DNA from 3 places in the Paenibacillus sp. LjRoot56 genome. Region 1 is predicted to be linked to each of the others. Evidence: riboswitches for the same ligand, from Rfam matches in the RefSeq annotation. Region 1 holds a riboswitch; each other region holds the start of a gene.

Evidence for each region. A riboswitch is a leader RNA that binds a small molecule or an ion and turns the genes downstream of it on or off. The one in region 1 is predicted to bind cyclic di-GMP.
Region 2: another riboswitch for cyclic di-GMP. It lies ahead of ACSQ8O_RS12170 (hypothetical protein); the one in region 1 lies ahead of ACSQ8O_RS01125 (PilZ domain-containing protein).
Region 3: another riboswitch for cyclic di-GMP. It lies ahead of ACSQ8O_RS13450 (methyl-accepting chemotaxis protein); the one in region 1 lies ahead of ACSQ8O_RS01125 (PilZ domain-containing protein).

Annotation. Positions count from the first base shown of each region.
Region 1 covers NZ_CAXURV020000001.1:251,688-255,176, forward strand. Annotated here, with positions in the region: gene ychF (redox-regulated ATPase YchF) at 1-541, opposite strand, end outside; gene ACSQ8O_RS01125 (PilZ domain-containing protein) at 620-1,360, opposite strand; cyclic di-GMP riboswitch class I at 1,464-1,550, opposite strand; gene tadA (tRNA adenosine(34) deaminase TadA) at 1,836-2,294, shown strand; gene ACSQ8O_RS01135 (DUF1697 domain-containing protein) at 2,291-2,860, opposite strand; gene ACSQ8O_RS01140 (DUF1648 domain-containing protein) at 2,875-3,372, opposite strand.
Region 2 covers NZ_CAXURV020000001.1:2,715,604-2,719,092, forward strand. Annotated here, with positions in the region: gene ACSQ8O_RS12160 (TIGR01777 family oxidoreductase) at 1-396, opposite strand, end outside; gene ACSQ8O_RS12165 (MDR family MFS transporter) at 586-1,809, shown strand; cyclic di-GMP riboswitch class I at 1,925-2,018, shown strand; gene ACSQ8O_RS12170 (hypothetical protein) at 2,138-2,443, shown strand; gene ACSQ8O_RS12175 (exopolyphosphatase) at 2,590-3,489, shown strand, end outside.
Region 3 covers NZ_CAXURV020000002.1:99,799-103,287, reverse strand. Annotated here, with positions in the region: gene ACSQ8O_RS13455 (rhamnogalacturonan lyase) at 1-1,051, opposite strand, end outside; cyclic di-GMP riboswitch class I at 1,392-1,476, shown strand; gene ACSQ8O_RS13450 (methyl-accepting chemotaxis protein) at 1,628-3,370, shown strand; gene ACSQ8O_RS13445 (amino acid adenylation domain-containing protein) at 3,455-3,489, shown strand, end outside.

The DNA.
Region 1 (3,489 bases):
AGCTGCGTGCTGGCATATCATTATATAAGGCTTCTTTGATACGTTCCAAACATTCAACTTCAGCAACTACTTTCTTGTCGCCGCCTTTGAGGTTTTTGCGTGAACGCTCGATCTTTTTATCAACCGACTCAATGTCTGCCAAAATCAATTCAAGATTAATCGTCTCGATGTCGCCAATCGGATCAACTTTCCCTGAAACGTGAGTAATATTATCATCCTCAAAACAACGGACAACATGCACAATCGCATCAACTTCGCGGATGTGTGCTAGAAATTTATTTCCAAGGCCTTCGCCTTTGCTCGCACCCTTAACTAAACCCGCAATGTCAACGAATTCAAAGGCTGTCGGCACGATGCTCTTAGGCACAACGATTTCCACCAGCTTCTGCAATCTCTCGTCTGGTACTTCTACTACCCCAACATTCGGATCGATCGTACAGAACGGATAATTCGCAGATTCTGCCCCCGCCTGTGTAATTGCATTAAACAATGTCGATTTTCCTACGTTCGGTAGACCGACGATACCTGCTTTCAAAGCCATTGTCGTTACAACTCCTTAATTTTCGAAAATCATCCTTCTTATTATATAGTACTTAGCGGGCAAAAAAAAGCCTGCAAGCTATTGATTGGCTGCAGACTTTTTTTCCATTGCTTTTTTGAACTCTTCATCCCGCTTCTGTTCGAAGTAGGTTTGGATCTGATTTCGAAGAATAAACCCCCGTAATGCATTGCTTTGCTCGGCAGGAACGCTCTCGAAGCTGGCTCCATAATAGTAGCCGTCTTCCTGCTTTTCTTTCCTTATAATTTCCAACCTGCACGGCATCTCAAAACCTAAATCTAGCTCAACTTGCAACATACATTTCTTATGAAGAATACCATCGATCATCGAATTATCATTAATGATAAAGCCAATTCCGTTCATGGAAATATTTTTTATCGAAATTTCAATTGGATTTTCCAAGTGATGCTGCTCTTTTTGGGTTATATTTTGAAATCCTACAATGTATCCTATGTTCTTCACATCGACCCGCGGGAACTCCCGTTTCTCCGAAAACTTCTTCCGATTCTCAGGTGGATTGATCACGATCAGTGAACCAGGCTCTCTAGCTACGACTGTCGAATGAAAAACGAATAGACCCGATTTCGTGTATAACGTCATTTTGGTCTTATCACCAAGCTGAAATACCTCATATTCCGGCAGCTCAATCTCCATGATGTCTCCTTGTGCATAGGTAAGAATACCTGTTGACACGAAATCATCTTTCGCCACTACAGCTCGGCAATTAATCAATACCTCCGCATCATATCCTTCTTTACTCCCATATCGCTTCAAAGCATCCTGCTTCATTGCCATGCTCATCTTCACCCTCCCTTAATGATGGATTTCATAACACTTTTCCGCACAAAATAGACTGCCCCCCACTTAGGGACAGCCTATCACCGCAATCAAAAAAGCATCGATTTTCGGTAACCAGGCTGCCATAGTTCATAAGAACCGTAGACCCTCAGCTTTGCGTCCTTGCCTTTCAGCAAGTTTGCCATTGTCGAACCCTGCTATTCATTTATATAGATATATCGTTACTGGTCTAAATGATCTATCTTTCGTCCAAACTGGTCTAAAAGACCCACTGTAATCACCATTATACGTAGCTTATGCACTTCTTTCAACTAAAATCCTTGCATGGGCAATGTTTTTATTGTATGAATGTGTAGTGGAATTGAATATCCACAGGTTTATAAGTTATCCACATTGTTATCCACAGCTTGTTAACAACGAATATTTGTTCGGATTTTTATGCACATGTGGATAAACTATTATTGCGAGGTGTCCCCCTGTGGATCAACATATCCCTTGGATGAGAGAAGCGATCGGTGAGGCGCTGAAAGCCGAAGCCATCCGCGAAGTTCCGATCGGCGCGGTCGTCGTCCATCAAGGTCAAATCATTGGCCGCGGCTACAATTTACGTGAAACAACCCTTGATCCGCTTGCGCATGCAGAGATGATTGCTATTAAACAAGCGAGCGAGCATTTGCAGGCTTGGCGTCTTCTGGACTGCCAGCTCTATGTGACATTGGAGCCATGTCCGATGTGCGCGGGTGCGATCGTGCAAGCACGAGTGCCTCAAGTTATTTATGGTACGGTAGATCCGAAGGCCGGCTGTGCGGGAACGTTAATGAACTTGCTGCAGGAAGACCGGTTTAATCACCGGGTCGATGTGGTTAGCGGTGTTTTGCAAGAGGAGTGTTCCACGATGTTAACGCAGTTTTTTCGAAAATTACGGGGCAAAGCCTAGGGGGCTTTACCGTTCGGATTATTTGCTGGCTGTAAGGCCTCGGCTAACACTACGAGTTTGCTCATCGTATTCCAATTACGTGTGGTCGTACGATCTCCAAGTTTCTGAATGTTGCTCGCCAGCTTCGAATCCAACACACTTTGCCGAAACAGAAAATATATGGTGCAGCCCCGTATCTGAAATTCATCTACTTCACTCTGTCCCTTGGATAAGATGTCGGTGAATGTCTGCGGGGCTTCTTCTGTAAGCACGGAGATTTGAATGCTCTCCCCTTCGGACAAAGCTTCTGCGTCATAGGGGCAATTCCTTACAAGTTCAGTAAGCTCCCCCGCGGTGCACAAAATAACAGTAGGCGCTACGCCTACCGCATCGCTGATTGCTTTTTCAATACGCGGACGTAGGGCTTCTCCTGACTCTTCTGATTGGAACAGCACATTGCCGCTTTGCAAATAAGTCTGTACTTGCGTTAACTCTAAATCCTCTAGCGTCTTTTTCAAATCGGCCATTTTGATCTTATTTTTGCCTCCTACATTAATCCCACGCAGAAAACCAACATAAATCGTCATTGAGCTTGCCTCCCTTACTTTAATTTTATGGAACGAATGATGAAGAAGATGATCGTGCCAAACAGCATCACTAGGATGAGTCCTAGCACCCACCAATTGAGGTCAGCGTTGCCCTCCTTAGCACTTTGGATAACAGACCATTCAATAAATCCAAACAGAATGACAATCACTGTTTTTAGACTGTTTATTAATAAACGCGCATTCTGGTATTGCCCTCTGGCATTCTGGGCTGTAATAGGAGTCGGATAATTATACACATGAGGGACCTTGCTTAGGAGCGTCAAGCCAACATAGATGATAACTCCTATGAGTGGTAAGGCAATTAGGCTCATTTTGTTCCCCCAACCATCGATCTCCCCTTTACCATTAAAATGCATTGGCATTCTCTCAGGCATATCTTGCCACATGTAGGCGACATATGCGATCATACTTATGATTACGAACAGGGAAATAACATCGAGTATGATTTCAGCTTTAGTTCTGGCGAGATGAATCACCGGACGTTGCTCCATACGACACCTGCTTTCTATTGGATTTCTTTTTCCACTATGTACTTTCCTTATTCCAAATCAAACCTCCTGCTTGCACATGGGTTAAAATGGTTGCACCCCGAAAACATCTCGTGTTAG
Region 2 (3,489 bases), 2.5 Mb from region 1:
TTGTCGATAAGGACTCGTCTCGTCAAAAGTATCCGTTTCCGAAATGCCGTAATAGGACATGCCTGATGCATTCACAACGACCTTAGGCTTTGGGTCCATTGTCGCGACTAGCTTGGCTACATGCTCAGCCGCTTGCAATCGGGATTGTACAATTCGCGTCTTAGCAGCTTGCGTCCAACGTTGACTGATGGATTCACCCGCCAAATTGACAATGGCATCAAGACCTGCAAGGAGTTCCGTATTTCGCTCCAACTCGCCCCATGTTATCGTTCTAACACCTGGTACCTGCTTCGAAGATGAGCGTGATATATTAATAAGTTCGTGACCTTGTCCCAACCAGTAAGCGATTAATCGTTTTCCAATAAACCCGCTGCCACCTGTGATCGCTATTTTCATATGCAAGCACCTCCATATCGTTATTATAATTTTTCTACCCAATAAATACCATCTGTGAGATGGCGATAGAGAAAGGTAAACTTCCCTGTCTAAAATGACGACACAATTCGCTATTTTCGTGTATAATTGGAATTCGGTAATTAATTAACCATAGGGTAATTCGTGTGTCAGCGAGAGGAGTCATCGTCTATGAATCGTATGCGTCAATTTCTTCAAGCCTATCATCCAATCGTACATACGCTTATCTTAGGTACGGTCATGGCCCGGGCTGCTTCTTCCATGAGTTTACCGTTCCTAGCTATCTACTTGGCGAAGCATTCTGATATGAGTCCAGGGCTCATTGGTATTGTAATAGGAATGGGTGCATTAGCTGGAACGTTCGGCGGTTTTATCGGTGGTACTTTGTCAGACCGATTTGGTCGACGCGTGATCATGCTAGCGGCACTCTTTGGGTGGGGATTCGTATTCCTCGGCTTCGGTGTTGTTAAATTACCGGTCTTATTTATGCTGCTCAATATGCTGAATGGACTTTGCCGTTCCTTTTACGAACCCGTATCGCAAGCCTTAATGGCAGATCTAACAGAGCCCTCCAAAAGGCGACAAGTATTTTCTCTTCGGTACATGGCGATCAACGTGGGGGTAGCTGTCGGTCCTTTACTAGGTGCTTTCTTTGCCACCATGAACGGAGCCTTACCCTTTCTGCTCACAGGCATCATTTATTTAATCTATGGCATAACACTTTACGCCCTTCTCATTAAGTTCGGGATTAAGAAAATTGAAGGTGAGAAGAAATCAATCGTTACTTTCCGCTCTGCGGTAGGTGTTATTCGTAAGGACATCACTTTCCGTTTATACATTATCGGGGGGATTATCGGAGCCATTGGTTATTCACAGGTTATGGTGACATTGTCGCAGTACTTACAAAGGGATTTTGCTAATGGGGTCAAAATGTTTGCCATTCTCATGAGCGCCAATGCCATTGTCGTCATTGCGATGCAGGTGCCTTTGGGGAGATGGGCTGAAAAGTATTCACCTCTAACGGCTATCGTTGTTGGCAACTTTATGTTTGCATTAGGCGATATCGGATTTGCATATTCACACACTTTGACATGGCTGATTGTTTCGATGGGGATTTTCACGTTTGGTGAAATTCTGAATTATCCTGCCGCGAACATGTTGATAGATAAGCTAGCTCCTGAACATATGCGTGGAACCTACTATGGTGCTCAAACATTAACGAACATCGGTCACTTTATGGGGCCATGGATTGGTGGCTTTTTATTAGTTTCCTATGGCGGCAGCACGCTCTTTCTCGTGATAGCGATTTTGTCGATGATGGGCTCGATTTTCTATTGGAGAGGCACAAAACGTCGAAACGCTGCGAAAATATCGTCGAAAATGCAAATATTTTGATGGATTTCGTAAAAATAGTTCCTACGAACTATTCGATTTCAAATCGTCATCCCTTATCCTTGAGAGTATAGTAAGAATTATTTGTAGGATTCATCTAAAAAGATTGTGTACATCATCTCGACAAAGGCAAAGCTGGCGAAAGCCAGTGACGCAAAGCTACAGGGGCCTTACTTCTCCTGCAAAGGACAAGCAGCCAGCCAGCCGCCGAACGATTGGGAATTCACTTCAGAACCCCTCTAGTCGGTTCACTACGGTGGGGTTTTTTCTCTGTCATAGCGAAGCAAATGAAATCAAATGGAATGACACGTACAAAGGAGGCCCTAGCGGCATGAAATCGGAAGTAAAATTGCAGGATGAACAGGAAGCAACATCGTTATGCGGTAACCATGTTGCACGATTGGTGCCATCCACGGATGGACCTAAGCTTATGATTAACCGAGAAGAATATGCATTAAATGAAGCGTGTTGGGATGTTGAAATGTTTCACGGGAGAAACAATAGCATTCTGATTTTTTACTGGAAGGGCGAAGTAAAGCTTTCTGTGAAAATGCCTCCGATGGCTCAAATCGAAGGATTTGTCACAAGACTTTTGCAATGTCTATCATCCAAATTGAGAGTGGTTCAACCTATCTAGGTGAATCGCTCTTTTTTTTGTCACTGGAAGATCAAGCATCGGGTAATCTTGGTGATTTTCTCATTGTCACCTATCGACACTAGCTGATATAATATGACCATCACATTTCGTAGTTCTAAAGAACTATATTAAAGGAGATGCATGGCATGAGATTGATCACACGTTCCGATTTCGATGGTTTAGTATGCGCGATGCTCTTCAAACAATTAAATATGGTGGATGAAATGAAATTTGTCCATCCCAAAGATATGCAGGACGGCTTAATTGAGGTTACTGAGAATGATATTTTGGCTAATGTACCCTATGTCGCAGGCTGTGGTTTATGGTTCGATCATCACTCCAGCGAACTCACACGGATGGGGGAATCCGTAACGTTCAAAGGTGAAACGAGGCTTGCTCCAAGTGCTGCACGGGTTGTCTATGATTACTACGGTGGAAAAGAGACCTTCGGCGATATCGACGATATTATGCTTGGTGTAGATAAAGCGGACTCCGCACAATTTAGCAAAGAGGATATTTTGAATCCGAGCGGTTGGGATTTGCTTTCGTTTATCATGGACGCTCGAACGGGGTTAGGTCGTTATCGGGATTATCGCATCAGCAACTACCAGTTGATGGAGGATCTAGTTGAGCATTGTGCAACGAAATCCGTTGGCGAGATCATGGAGTTGCCCGATGTGAAAGAGCGTGTAGCTCGTTATTTTGAACTAGATGCGCTATACCGGGACATGTTGCAAACTTACACACGGGTTGAGAGAAATGTCGTCATTACGGATCTTCGCGATGTGGAGACGATCTATCCAGGGAATCGTTTCATGGTCTATGCCCTCTATCCGGAGCAAAACACCTCGATTTGGATTGTTGATGGACGAAATAAGCAGAACTGCGTATTCGCTTGTGGGCACAGCATTGTCAATCGCACTGCACAAACAAACATTGGAGATTTGATGCTTCAACAAGGCGGCGGTGGGCATCACGCTGCAGGGACTTGCCAAGTGGATTATGCGCAAGCCGATGAGGTTCTGCACAAAATCGTTGAAACGATG
Region 3 (3,489 bases), on a different contig from region 1:
GCGTTTTAAGCTCCTCTCCCGTTTCACCGTGGAAAACGCTAAGGTACTCCGGTCCTCTCAGAATAAAGCCCTCGAATTGGCGTAGCTTGTTGCGTTCACTTCTTCCGGGTGCATACACATCTAGGAAATAATCTGCCAGATGTACTGCATCTTCCCGAGATAGCGGATAGTCATACTGCGGGGAAATACCGAAGCATTCCTCAAGCGTAGCCGGCCAGCGTCCTTCCATTACTTCCTCATGCTTGTGCCAGCCCTGGAACATATCTGCCACATGCTCCGCATAATCGGCGCTGCTCATGCGATAATCATCATCATGACTGCAGCCGGCTTCCACATCCTCTGGCAGTAAAGTGATGAAGGTTTCAGAAATGGGAGTACCATCCTGATAACGGATCACACGGGTACCCGGGGCAGTTTTGAACATGAGCTCCGCCTTGCCATCCCCGTCGAAGTCATAGACTAGGAACTGCGTGTAATGGGCACCTGCCCGAATATTGACCCCCAGATCGATACGGTACAAAAGGGTGCCGTTTTGCTTATAACAGTCCAGAAACACATTCCCCGTATAGCCTACATGGGAGACATCCTTGGAGTTGGACGGATCCCATTTGACGATATATTCGTATTCCCCATCGCCGTCCACATCGCCTACACTCATGTCATTGGCGCTGTAGGTATAGGATTGACCCACAGGCGTAACTCCGTCCGCAGGCTTCTGCAGCGGAATTTCCAGATAGGGGGCTTCCCATGGGCGGACATCGGCGCACCGTTCCTGCTCCTTCCCGTCCATCACTGCGGCTACCGAATAAGCCGATTCTCGGGTACCGACTTTATCCAGATAATTGGTACTGTCACCGATCTCCGCAACAAGTAAACCGTTGCGGTACAATCGGAAATCCGCGCCGGTTAAGCCGTGGTCAGAAGCACCTGTCACCTCCTGCCCCAAAAGCCGCCAGCTGATAAATATTCCCTCGGAAGTGCATACTGCCGCCAACCCCCGGTCCAAATTCTCCATTTGTACGCTCATTCCAGATCCTCCAGTACTTATCATACATATTCACAATGACCCACACGGGTAGCCTTTTCCCATCTATGCCTTGTGGATGTCAAAGCTTCAAAAAATCAACACCTGTAGCGTACTTCCTCGCGCAACTTCCGGCAATGGGACATTTTTGTCCAGAGTTATACTATTTTGAGCAGATGCATCTCCATTTGGAGTGACTGATACAATATGCCTATGTAACATAGCATATTACGATACTTAAGTATGACCTGAAAGTCGCATATTTGACACATGTTTACAATACATATATACAAATAGTATTTACAGAAATGTATCGTTAATTTATAATAGTCATAATTTGTAAGAGTAATATTTTGTAAATAAGCTATAACTGTAAAGGCAAACTTATCGAAAGGTAAGGGCGCAAAGTTATGGGCCTAAAGCTACGAAGCTATGGCTGCCAAACCGCCAGTTTGTGATAGTAAGCCTATCCCGAACCTTTGGGATAGGCTTTTTTATGTCTCTATCACTACGGAGTCTGAAAAAAATGTCGAAGAATGGGGGATATTCACAGAATATAGCGTTTCGCGTCAATACAAATAGCATCTAAGGAGTGCAGTTAAATTGAAGACCAAGAACTATTTCGGCAAAAATCTTTTATTCTCGATGTTGAATTTGCTAGTCATCGGGGTCGTGCTTATTTCCATCAGCGCTTATTTTCAGAACCAAATTTTAACAGATACATTGAGAACGCAGACCCATAATATGACATCCGTGTGGGCACAAGGTATAACCTATAAAGACGTCCAGGGTGCATTAAGTGATAAGAGCTATGAAGCAAGCGAGCAGCAACGATTAACCAAACAATTTGATAGTTACACTGCCTTCAATGCCAATGTAGCACAAGCTTATATCTTTGGGGTTGAGTTAGCGGATGGAAATAAAACATCGTTGATTTCGTTCCCGAGTCACGTTGTTAAAGCTTTTAAGGAGGCAGGTTTGAACATCGGAGATATGTATGAGCAACCGAAAGGGATCGTCAAGGGTTTGAAATCCATGTTGAAAACTAAAACCGAGACCTTCACTTCATACTATAAAGATGATTACGGCACATGGGTCAGCGTCCTTTATCCCATTGTTGACGATAATGGCAATGTTGTAGCTTACTTTGGCGTGGACGTAGACGCTAAAGTGATTCCCGATGCTCAAAAATCGTTCCTTCTGAGTTCGATCATTTTACTCTTAATCGCCTTGGTGATTTGCAATGGGGCGCAATATTGGGTGGCAAGAAGAACGCTTATGCCGATCAACCAATTAATGCGAGGAATCGAACAAGCCTCTAACGGAAAGTTCAATTTTACATTAGAGGAAAACGGCGGTTTCGGCGAATTAAATCAAAAATTCAATATGATGCTTTCTAATATTCGCGAAATATTATCAAGTATTAAACAAACAGCTTCAAGTGTATCCGACGCTTCCAATGAACTGTTCAACATCACTGAAGACAATCGTCAAAGCATTGAACTGATCACAACTGAAATCAGAGACATGAATACGCATGTCGACCAGCAAAAAAATTCTACAGAAGAATGCGGACGATCCGTTGAAGAAATTGCAGCTTCTTTGCAAGTCATCGCTCAAAACGCAACCGAAGTTGCTAATGCTTCTCACGCTATGAAAAATCTATCCGAAGAAGGCAATATGGCCGCTCAAACGATATCGGATCAAATGGGACGCATCAATACGAACTCAATTTCTACCGCAGACACAATCAAGCTCCTTGAATCGAAATCAGAAGAGATTGGCAGTATTCTCAACCTTATTAAGGACTTAACTGCTCAAACCAATCTACTTGCATTAAACGCAAGTATTGAAGCTGCGCGAGCTGGCGAACATGGCAGAGGGTTCGCAGTTGTAGCTGCTGAGGTACGTAAGCTTGCCGATCAATCGAAAAATTCGACAAGTCAAATTGAAACGCTTGTTGCCGACATTCAATCAGAGACTCACAACACAGCTACATTCGTGACACAAGGTACCAATGAAACCAAAAAAGGATTGGAAATTGCCAAAAGCACAGGAGAATCCTTTACTAATATTTTGGATGCCTCGCAGGTCGTATCGAATCAAGTTATCGATATTTCATCCGCTACACAAGAAATGTCTGCAAGTACAGAGCAAGTGACTGCTATGATGGGGGAATTGGGAGGAATATCCAGAAAAACAGCGCAAAGTACTAACAAAATTATGGAATCGGTTCTAACTCAGGAATCATCCTTACAAAGCATTTCAACTTTCGCCAGCAAGCTCTCAACGGTTGCTGTGGAATTGAGCGATATGGTAGGCAAGTTTGATATAGAGATGAAATAAACGGATAGGAATTCCGGATTACATGGCGGTTGTCGCCCTGTAATCCATTCCAATAACATAGTTCACATATAGAGGAGAGAGACCATGCTGAATCTCGTCAAAGAAAAACCGTCCATCTA